DNA from 2 places in the Kitasatospora sp. NPDC048298 genome. Region 1 is predicted to be linked to the other one. Evidence: riboswitches for the same ligand, from Rfam matches in the RefSeq annotation. Region 1 holds a riboswitch; the other holds the start of a gene.
What was found. A riboswitch is a leader RNA that binds a small molecule or an ion and turns the genes downstream of it on or off. The one in region 1 is predicted to bind thiamine pyrophosphate.
Positions count from the first base shown of each region.

Region 2: another riboswitch for thiamine pyrophosphate. It lies ahead of ACGF0D_RS06965 (purine-cytosine permease family protein); the one in region 1 lies ahead of thiO (glycine oxidase ThiO).

Region 1 covers NZ_JBICYZ010000058.1:46,585-50,986, forward strand. Annotated here, with positions in the region: gene pknB (Stk1 family PASTA domain-containing Ser/Thr kinase) at 1-373, opposite strand, end outside; gene ACGF0D_RS32690 (thiazole synthase) at 503-1,300, opposite strand; gene thiS (sulfur carrier protein ThiS) at 1,304-1,558, opposite strand; gene thiO (glycine oxidase ThiO) at 1,555-2,730, opposite strand; TPP riboswitch at 2,734-2,846, opposite strand; gene ACGF0D_RS32705 (NAD(P)/FAD-dependent oxidoreductase) at 3,007-4,212, shown strand; gene ACGF0D_RS32710 (Rv2175c family DNA-binding protein) at 4,255-4,402, shown strand, end outside.
Region 2 covers NZ_JBICYZ010000006.1:7,357-11,758, reverse strand. Annotated here, with positions in the region: tRNA gene ACGF0D_RS06975 (tRNA-Ser) at 127-214, opposite strand; gene ACGF0D_RS06970 (S1C family serine protease) at 279-2,129, opposite strand; TPP riboswitch at 2,349-2,493, shown strand; gene ACGF0D_RS06965 (purine-cytosine permease family protein) at 2,486-3,904, shown strand; gene ACGF0D_RS06960 (glycerophosphodiester phosphodiesterase) at 4,052-4,402, shown strand, end outside.

The sequences.
Region 1 (4,402 bases):
CCAGCACCGGCTCCAGCACGTCCAGCGCGGCCCGGACGGACAGCGCGCCGCGGTCGCGCAGCAGGTCGCGCAGGGTGCGGCCGGGCACGTACTCCATGGCGAGGAAGACGTGGCCGCCGTCCGCGCCCTGGTCGAAGACGTTGACCACGTTGGGGTGGGTGAGCTTGGCGACCGCCTTGGCCTCGCGGATGAAGCGGGCGGTGAAGCCCTCGTCCCCGGCCAGCGAGGGGTGCATCACCTTGAGCGCGACCACCCGGTCCAGGCGGGTGTCGGTGCCCCGGTAGACGGTGGACATCCCGCCGGTCGCGATGCGCTGCTCGACCCGGTACCGGTTGTCGAGCAGGCTGCCGATCAGGGGGTCGTGCAGTGCCATGTCCACCCGGTGAGTCTAGTGCCGCCGGGCGAAGCCGGGCCCGGAGGACACCGCCTCCGGGCCCGGCTGTGCCCTGCTTGTGACACGGCTTCGCGCCGCGGGGGCCGGTGCCGTGGGCGCGCCGGACGCTCAGAACGCGGGGTGCTCGCGGGTGTCCAGGTCGGCCCGGCCGGCCATCGCGGAGGAGGCCTCGGCGTGGAAGCGGCGCGGGATGCGGCCGGCCCGGTGGGCGAGCCGGCCCGCCTCGGCGGCGTGCCGCATCGCCTCGGCCATCAGCACCGGGTCCTGAGCCCTGGTCACCGCGGAGGCGAGCATCACCGCGGCGCAGCCCAGCTCCATCGCCAGCGCCACGTCGGAGGCGGTGCCGGCGCCGGCGTCCAGGATCACCGGGACGCCGGCGCCCTCCACGATCAGCTGGAAGTTGTGCGGGTTGCGGATGCCCAGGCCCGAACCGATCGGCGAGCCCAGCGGCATGATGGCCGCGCAGCCGACGTCCTCCAGCTTGCGCGCCAGCACCGGGTCGTCATTGGTGTACGGCAGGACGGTGAAGCCGTCGTCGACGAGCGTCTCGGCGGCGTCCAGCAGCTCGATCGGGTCGGGCAGCAGGGTGCGCTCGTCGGCGATCACCTCCAGCTTGACCCAGTCGGTGCCGAGCGCCTCGCGGGCCAGTCGCGCGGTCAGCACGGCCTCGCCGGCGGTGAAGCAGCCGGCCGTGTTGGGCAGCACCCGGATGCCGTTGCGGGTCAGCACGTCCAGGACGGAGCCCTGGGTGCCGGCGTCGACCCGGCGCATCGCGACGGTGGTCAGCTCGGTGCCGGAGGCGAGCAGCGCGCGCTCCAGGACCTCCAGGCTGGGGGCGCCGCCGGTGCCCATGATCAGCCGGGAGGAGAAGGACGTCCCGGCGATGGCCAGAAGGTCGTCGGCCATGGTTCAGCCTCCCTGGACGGCGGTGAGGATCTCGATCCGGTCGCCGGTGTCCAGCGCCGTCGCGGGCCACGAACCGCGCGGCACCACGGCCTCGTTGAGCGCGGCGGCGACGCCGGTGTTGGCGGCGCTGACGGAGGCCACCACCTCGGCGAGGGTGGTCCCGGCGGGCAGTCGGCGGGGCTCGCCGTTGACGGTCAGGGCGATCTCGGTCGGGGCGGTCCCGTTCTGCGGGATCCCGGTCCGGGTGGTCTCGGTCATGCGGAGGCCTTCGTCGTGGAGCGGTCGGGGGAGAAGCGCAGGGGCGTGAACGGCCTTGCGAGCTCGGGGACTTCGCCGGTGGCCAGGTACTCGGAGACCAGGTCGGCGGTCACCGGGGTGAGCAGCACGCCGTTGCGGTGGTGGCCGGTGGCGGCGACCAGCCCGGGCAGTGAGGTCGGGCCCAGCAGCGGGGCGTTGTCCGGTGATCCCGGGCGCAGCCCGGCCGAGGTCTCCAGCAGCGGGAGTTCGGTGATCCCCGGGACCAACTCGTGGGCGTCGCGCAGGAGTTCGTACACCCCGCCGGCGGTGACGGTGGTGTCGTAGCCCTGCTCCTCGGTGGTCGCGCCGACCACCAGCTCGCCGTTCTCGCGCGGCACCAGGTACAGGTGCCGGCCGCGGACGACGGCACGGACGTTGCGGGACAGGAACGGGCGGTAGGCGTCCGGGACGCGCAGTCGCAGCACCTGCCCCTTCACCGGGCGGATCGCGGGCAGCACCCCCTCGGGCAGGCCGGGCAGCCGGTGGCTGTGCGGGCCGGCGGCGAGCACGACCTGCTCGGCGCTCACCGTCTCCCCCGTGCTCAGGCGGGCGCCGGTCGCCCGGCCGTTCCCGACCAGCAGCTCGACGGCCTCGGCCCGGTGGAACAGGACCCCGGCGCCTTCGCAGGCGAAGACCAGGGCGTCCAGCAGCCGGCGGCCGTCCACCTGGTGGTCCTCGGCCACGTGCAGGCCGCCGCGCACCCCGGGGGCGAGCATCGGCTCCAGCTTGCGGGCCTCCCGGCCGGTCAGCCAGCCGGAGTCCAGGCCGAGCCGCTGGTGGAAGGCGTGCAGTTCGCGCAGTTCCGCGCGGTCGTCGGAGTCCAGCGCGACGGCGAGCGTGCCGCAGCGGCGGTAGCCGGTGTCCCGGCCGCCGCCGGCCTCGGTGAGCTCGGCGGCGAAGTCCGCGTACCGCTCGTTCGAGGCCATGCCGAGGCGCAACAGCGGCTCCTCGCCGTACTGCAGCTCGGTGACCGGGGCGAGCATGCCGGCCGCGACCCGGGCCGCGCCGCCGCCGGGGGAGGGGTCGACCACGGTCACGTTCCGCAGGCCGCGCTGGGCGGCGCGCCAGGCGACGGCGAGGCCGATGATGCCCCCGCCGATCACCAGCACGTCGGCGTGGGCGGGCGATGGCAAGCGTGACAAAGCTGCTCTTCTCCCTTCGCCGGTATGACCCGGATCAGGTTCGGACGGTCGCAGGCCGTGTCAGCCCGCCTCTCAGCCCGGTCCGCCGGGCTCCCGTGTGGTGCCCCCACCTTAACGCCGGGGGTCGGCCCGGCCGAAGGCCCGTACGCAGGGTGGACAGCGGTGTGGGCGGTGGGACCCGCCCGGCCGCAGGCCCGTACCGGGGAGGGACCGCCCGCACCCGCACCCCCCGGCCCACCCCCGGCCGCCGGTCGGCCGCTGAGTACAGTGACGGGCGTGGCAGAGCTGAGCGGAACGGATCAGGTGGTCGTCGTCGGAGCCGGGCTGGCCGGGGTGCAGTGCGCCCTCAAGCTGCGGCAGGGCGGTTGGCAGGGGCGGATCGTGCTGGTCGGCGAGGAGCCGCACGCGCCGTACGACCGGCCGCCGCTCTCCAAGGACGTGCTGCTGGGCAAGGCCGACTCCACCGCCCTGGACATCGACTACGGGCAGCTCGACATCGAGCTGCTCACCGGCCGCCGCGCCACCGGCCTCACCCCCGGCGTGCTGCACACCGACGGCGGCGACCTCCCGTACGGCTCGCTGGTGATCGCCACCGGCGCCGTGCCGCGCGCCCTGCCCGGCGCCGAGCGGGCGCACCTGCTGCACACCCTGGACGACGCCCTGGCGCTGCGCGCGCTGCTGCGCCCCGGGCTGCGGCTGGTGCTGGTCGGCGCGGGCTGGATCGGCGCCGAGGTGTCCACCGCGGCCCGCGCGGCCGGCTGCGAGGTGACGGTGGTCGAGGCCGGTCCGGCGCCGCTGCCCGGCGCGCTGCCGACGGAGATCGGCTCGGCGATGGCCGACTGGTACGCCGCGGCCGGGGTCGAGCTGCGCTGCGGCGTCGGCGTGGCCGCCGTGGAGCCCGGCGCGGTGCTGCTGGCGGACGGCTCGCACCTGCCCGCCGACGAGGTGGTGGTCGGCATCGGGGCCCGCCCCGCGACCGGCTGGCTGGCCGGCTCCGGGGTCGAGCTGGACGCGACCGGCGCCGTCGTCGTGGACGGGCGGCTGCGCACCTCGGTGCCCGGCGTCTTCGCGGCCGGCGACTGCGTCAGCTACCCGTCGGCCCGGGCCGGCGCCCGGCTGGCCGTCCAGCACTGGGACCACGCCCTGCAGTCCGGTGAGGCGGTGGCCGCCGCCGTCCTGGGCGCGGACGCGCCGGACTACGACCCGGTGCCGTACTTCTGGTCCGAGCAGTTCGGGCGGATGGTCCAGTACGCCGGCCGGCACGCCGAGGGCGACGCGCCGCTCTGGCGCGGCGGTCCGCAGGACGCCGGGTGGTCGGTGCTCTGGCTGCGCGACGGCGTGCCGAGCGCGCTGCTGACCGTGGACCGGCCGCGCGACCTCACCCAGGGGCGCAGGCTGATCGAGCGCGGCACGGCGCTGGATCCGGCCCGCGCGGCCGACCCGGCGGTGCCGCTGAAGGCGGCCGTGGCGTAGGGCCGTGTGCGCGGTGGGCCGTGGAGGTGGCAGTCTGGTGCCGTGAGTGAGATCGATGCCAAGACTGAAGCCCTGGTCCCCGAGTGGCTGTACCTGCCCGACATCTCCGAGCGGTGGGGTGTGCTGGTCACCGAGGTCCGCAACATGGTCAAGCAGGGTGACCTGATCGCGGTCCGCCGCGGTCCCAACA
Region 2 (4,402 bases), on a different contig from region 1:
GCGACCACTCCATCCCCTACCACCGTGTCAGGGTCAACCCCGCTCGCCCACCACCCCCCGGGGAACGCGAAGGGCGGGTGCCGAACGATGTCGGCACCCGCCCTGAGCAGGTGGTTCTCCTACCGGCGGAGAGCGTGGGATTCGAACCCACGGTACGGGGTCACCGCACGACAGTTTTCAAGACTGTTCCCTTAGGCCGCTCGGGCAGCTCTCCAGGCGGAGGTCAGCCTAACGGGTCCGGAGGGGTTCGGTGCACACGTTTCCGCGCGGGCCGTGGGTTACTGGTCGCCCTCGCGCTGGCCGAGGGTGACCTTGGTGTTGAGGGTCTGGCCGTTGCGGGTGTACTCGACGTCGACGGTCTCGCCGGGCTTGTGCGTCCAGATCCGGCTGACCAGGGCCGGGCCGTTCTCGATCGGGACGCCGCCGAGCTTGGTGATGACGTCGCCCGGCTTGAGGCCGGCCTTGTCGGCCGCGCCGCCGGGGGTGACGGCGGGCTGGCCCTGGATGTCCTTGGTCTGGATCTGCGCGCCGTCGCCCTTGTAGTCGTCGTTGCGCAGCACGTCGAGCTTGGCGTAGACCGGCTTGCCGGTCTTGATCAGGGTGTCCGCGACCCACTTGGCCTGGTTGATCGGGATGGCGAAGCCCAGGCCGATGCTGCCGGCCCGGCCGTTGGCGGAGGCGTTGGACTGGATCGCCGAGTTGATGCCGATCACCGCGCCGCCGGAGTCCAGCAGCGGGCCGCCGGAGTTGCCGGGGTTGATCGAGGCGTCGGTCTGGAGGGCGTTCATGTACGAGGCCTGCGAGCCGGTGTCGTCGCCGGAGGCCACCGGGCGGTCCTTGGCGCTGATGATGCCGCTGGTGACGGTGGACTCCAGGCCGTACGGCGCGCCGATCGCGACGGTGGCGTCGCCGACGTTGACCTTGTCGGAGTCGGCCAGCGGCAGCGGGGCCAGCTTGCTCTTGGGCGGGTTGTCGATCTTGACCACGGCGACGTCGTAGCCCTCGGCGTGGCCCAGCACCGAGGCGCTGTAGGAGGTGCCGTCGGCGAACTTGACGGTCAGTTTGCCGCCGCTGAGGGTCGGCGCGACCACGTGGTTGTTGGTGAGGATGTGGCCCTCGGTGTCGAAGACGAAGCCGGTGCCGGTGCCCGACTCGCCGTTGCCCTGCGCCTTGATGGTGACGACGCTGGGCAGCGCCTTCTGCGCGATGGCGGCGATCGAGCCGGGGGCGGGCTCGTTCTTCTGGGTGTCGCTGGCCTGGACGGTGGTGCTGCGGTGGTCGTTCGCGGAGCTGTTGCGGTCGACCCCGTCGGCGACGGACACGCCGAGCGCGCCGCCGGCCAGGCCGGCGACCACCGCGACGGCCGCGATCAGGGCGACCAGGCCGCCGCGCTTCTTGCGCGGGCCACCGTGGCCGCCGGGACCACCAGGACCACCGGGGTAGTCCGCCGGGTAGCCGAGCGGGCCGGCCGGGCCGCCGGGGTAGCCGGCGCCGCCGGAGGTGGAGTCGTGGGTGGGGCCCCAGCCGCCGAGCGGCTGGCCGGCCCCGAAGGGGTGGTGGCCGTGCGCGGCGGGGGCGGCGGCCGGAGCGGCGCCGAAGCCCTCGTGAGCGCCGGCGGCGGGGACGCCGTGGGTCGGGGTGGCGTACGGGTTGCCGGCCGGCGGCAGGGCCGGGGCGGCGGGCGCGGCTGCGGCGGGGGCCGCGGCGACCGGGGACGGCGGGGCGGGCGGCAGGACCGGCGGCGGCGCGTCGATGTAGCCGGTGGCCGGGTCGACGGCCGGCTCCTCCGCGACGGGCGCGGCGGGCGCCACGGACGCGGCGGGCGCGGCAGGCGCGGCAGGGGCCTCCGGCGCCGGCACCTTGGTGAAGGCGACGGTGGGCTTGTGCCCACCCTCGGCCGGGACCCCCTCGGCCGGAACGCCCTCGGCCGGGACGGCGTCCACGGGCGGCGCCGCCTCGACGGCAGCGGCATCGGCGGCACCCGCCTCCGGCCCCGGCACCCGCCGGAAGGCCATGGTCGGCTGGTGCCCGCCCTGAGCGGGGCCTTCGGAAGCGGTCTCGGCCGCCCCCTGGCCGGCGGGCTGCTCCCCCTGCGGCCCGGCGGGCCCAACCTCGCGCTCGGTGCTCACGGACGACCTCCATAGCTGGCAGAACCAAGGACCATAGTTTTTCGCACTGACGATTCGATTGCCGTAAGGACCCCTCTGAAGAACTCATAAGAATCCTTAGCCGGTACCGACACCGGTACCGACGGCCGAGGCTCCCCTCCCCCGCCGGACGTCCCGCGATGCGGACCGTACGCCCTCGGCCTTGGGTGTTGGCCCCCGTGCCGGTTAGCCTGTCGCTCACAACTGACACGCGGGAGCTTGGACCCACCAGGCTGAGAGTGCGCATGTCGACCGTACGCCACGCGAGTGACGGACGTTCGAGGGGGCGCTGACCGCCGGAACCTGTCCGGGTAATGCCGGCGTAGGGAGTATCGGCCATGCCGCCTGCTTCGCCATCCTCTTCTTCGGGTGCGCCCGAGTCCAAGGGTTTCTCCGGGTCCACGGCCACGGCCGTCCTGGACCGCCCCCAGCGGGCCGATCACGTCGAGGCGCCCCTGGTGCTCGACACCGAGCCGCCGCGCACGCTGCGCTTCCGGGACCACTTCGCGCTCTGGATGAACCTGGGCGTCAGCCTGATCGGCTTCTCCACCGCCGCCACCGTGCTCGGCGCCCCCGGCAGCGAGCTGTCGCTGGCCGCCGCGGTGACCGCGATCACCGTCGGTACGGTCGTCGGCACCGCGATGCTCGGCCTGGCCTCGCTGATCGGCGCCCGTACCGGCGCCCCCGCGATGGCGAACCTGCGCGGGCTGTTCGGCACCCGGCTGTCGTACCTGCCGACGGTGCTGAACATCGTGCAGTGCATCGGCTGGGGCGTGTTCGAGCTGCTGACCATCTCGGTGGGCGCCCAGACCGTCGCCCACACCACCGGCTACCGCTGGCTGTTCGTCCTGCTCGCCGGCGCGCTGACCACCGTGCTGACCATCTGGCCGCTGGGCTCGATCGCGGTGCTGCGCCGCTTCGTGGCCGGGGCGGTCGCGGTGGCGATGGTGTACTTCACCGTCCAGCTGGGCCGCCAGGGCGTGCCGGACCCGGGCGCGGGCAACTGGCACGGCTTCCTGGGCGCCACCGACGCGATGATCGCGGTGTCGGTCTCCTTCGTCCCGCTGGCCGCCGACTACACCCGGCACTCGCGCACACCGCGCTCGGCGTTCTGGGGCAGCTTCTCCGGCTACACGATCGCCCAGGTCTGGTGCTACGTGCTCGGCCTGATGGCGCTGCTGCAGTCGGACGGCGACCCGAACCGGATCTTCGACTCCTTCCTCGGGGTCTGGGCCGGCTGGCTGTTCCTGCTGGTGCTGGTGCTGCGCGAGACGGACCAGTCCTTCGCCAACGTGTACTCGACCGCGATGTCGGTGCAGAACCTGCTGCCGAAGGTGGACCGCCGGGTGCTCTCCGGCGCGATCGGCGTACTGATCACCGTGCTGGCGCTGCAGATCGACGAGTTCACCGACACCTACTACGGCTTCCTCGGCCTGATCGGCTCGGTGTTCGTGCCGCTGCTGGCGGTGCTCGTGGTGGACTACTTCCTCGGCGCCGGCCGGCGCGGCTGGAACCTCTCCGCCGACGCGCCGTCCCGCTGGCTGATGCTGCTGCCGTGGGCGCTGGGCTTCGCCGTCTACCAGTTCATCGCGCCGACCAAGGTGGCCGACTGGTGGACGGACTTCTGGACCTCCGCCCAGGAGGCGCTGCACTTCACCCCGCAGGAGTGGACCTCGGCCTCGTTGTTCGCCTTCCTGGTGCCGGCCCTGGTCACCTGGGCGCTCACCCCGCTCGGCCGCCGCGCCGCCCGGCCCTGACCGCACCGGACCTGACCTGACCGAACCGGCGAGGCCCGGCGGAACACGGCAGAACACGACTGAGCACGACCGAGCACGGCGAAGACGGCCCCACCGGTTGGGGCCGTCTTTGTCCGCGCTTCACTTCCGCCACCTATCGTTGGGCCTGTGACCAGCCCAGACCTGTCCTCGACGGCGGCGCGCACCGTGCCGACCGTCCAGGTGATCGCCCACCGCGGTTCCTCCCACGCCCTGCCCGAGCACACCCTCGCGGCCTACCGGCGCGCGCTCGACGAGGGCGCGGACGCGCTGGAGTGCGACGTCCGGGTCACCGCCGACGGCGCGCTGGTCTGCGTGCACGACCGCCGGATCGGCCGGGTCTCGAACGGCCGGGGCACCGTCTCGGCCATGACCCTCGCCGAGCTGGAGGCGTACGACTTCGGCGCCTGGAAGACCGGCCGCCCCAGCACCGACCCCGAGCTGCGCGGCGTGCTGCGGCTGGAGCGGCTGCTGGAGCTG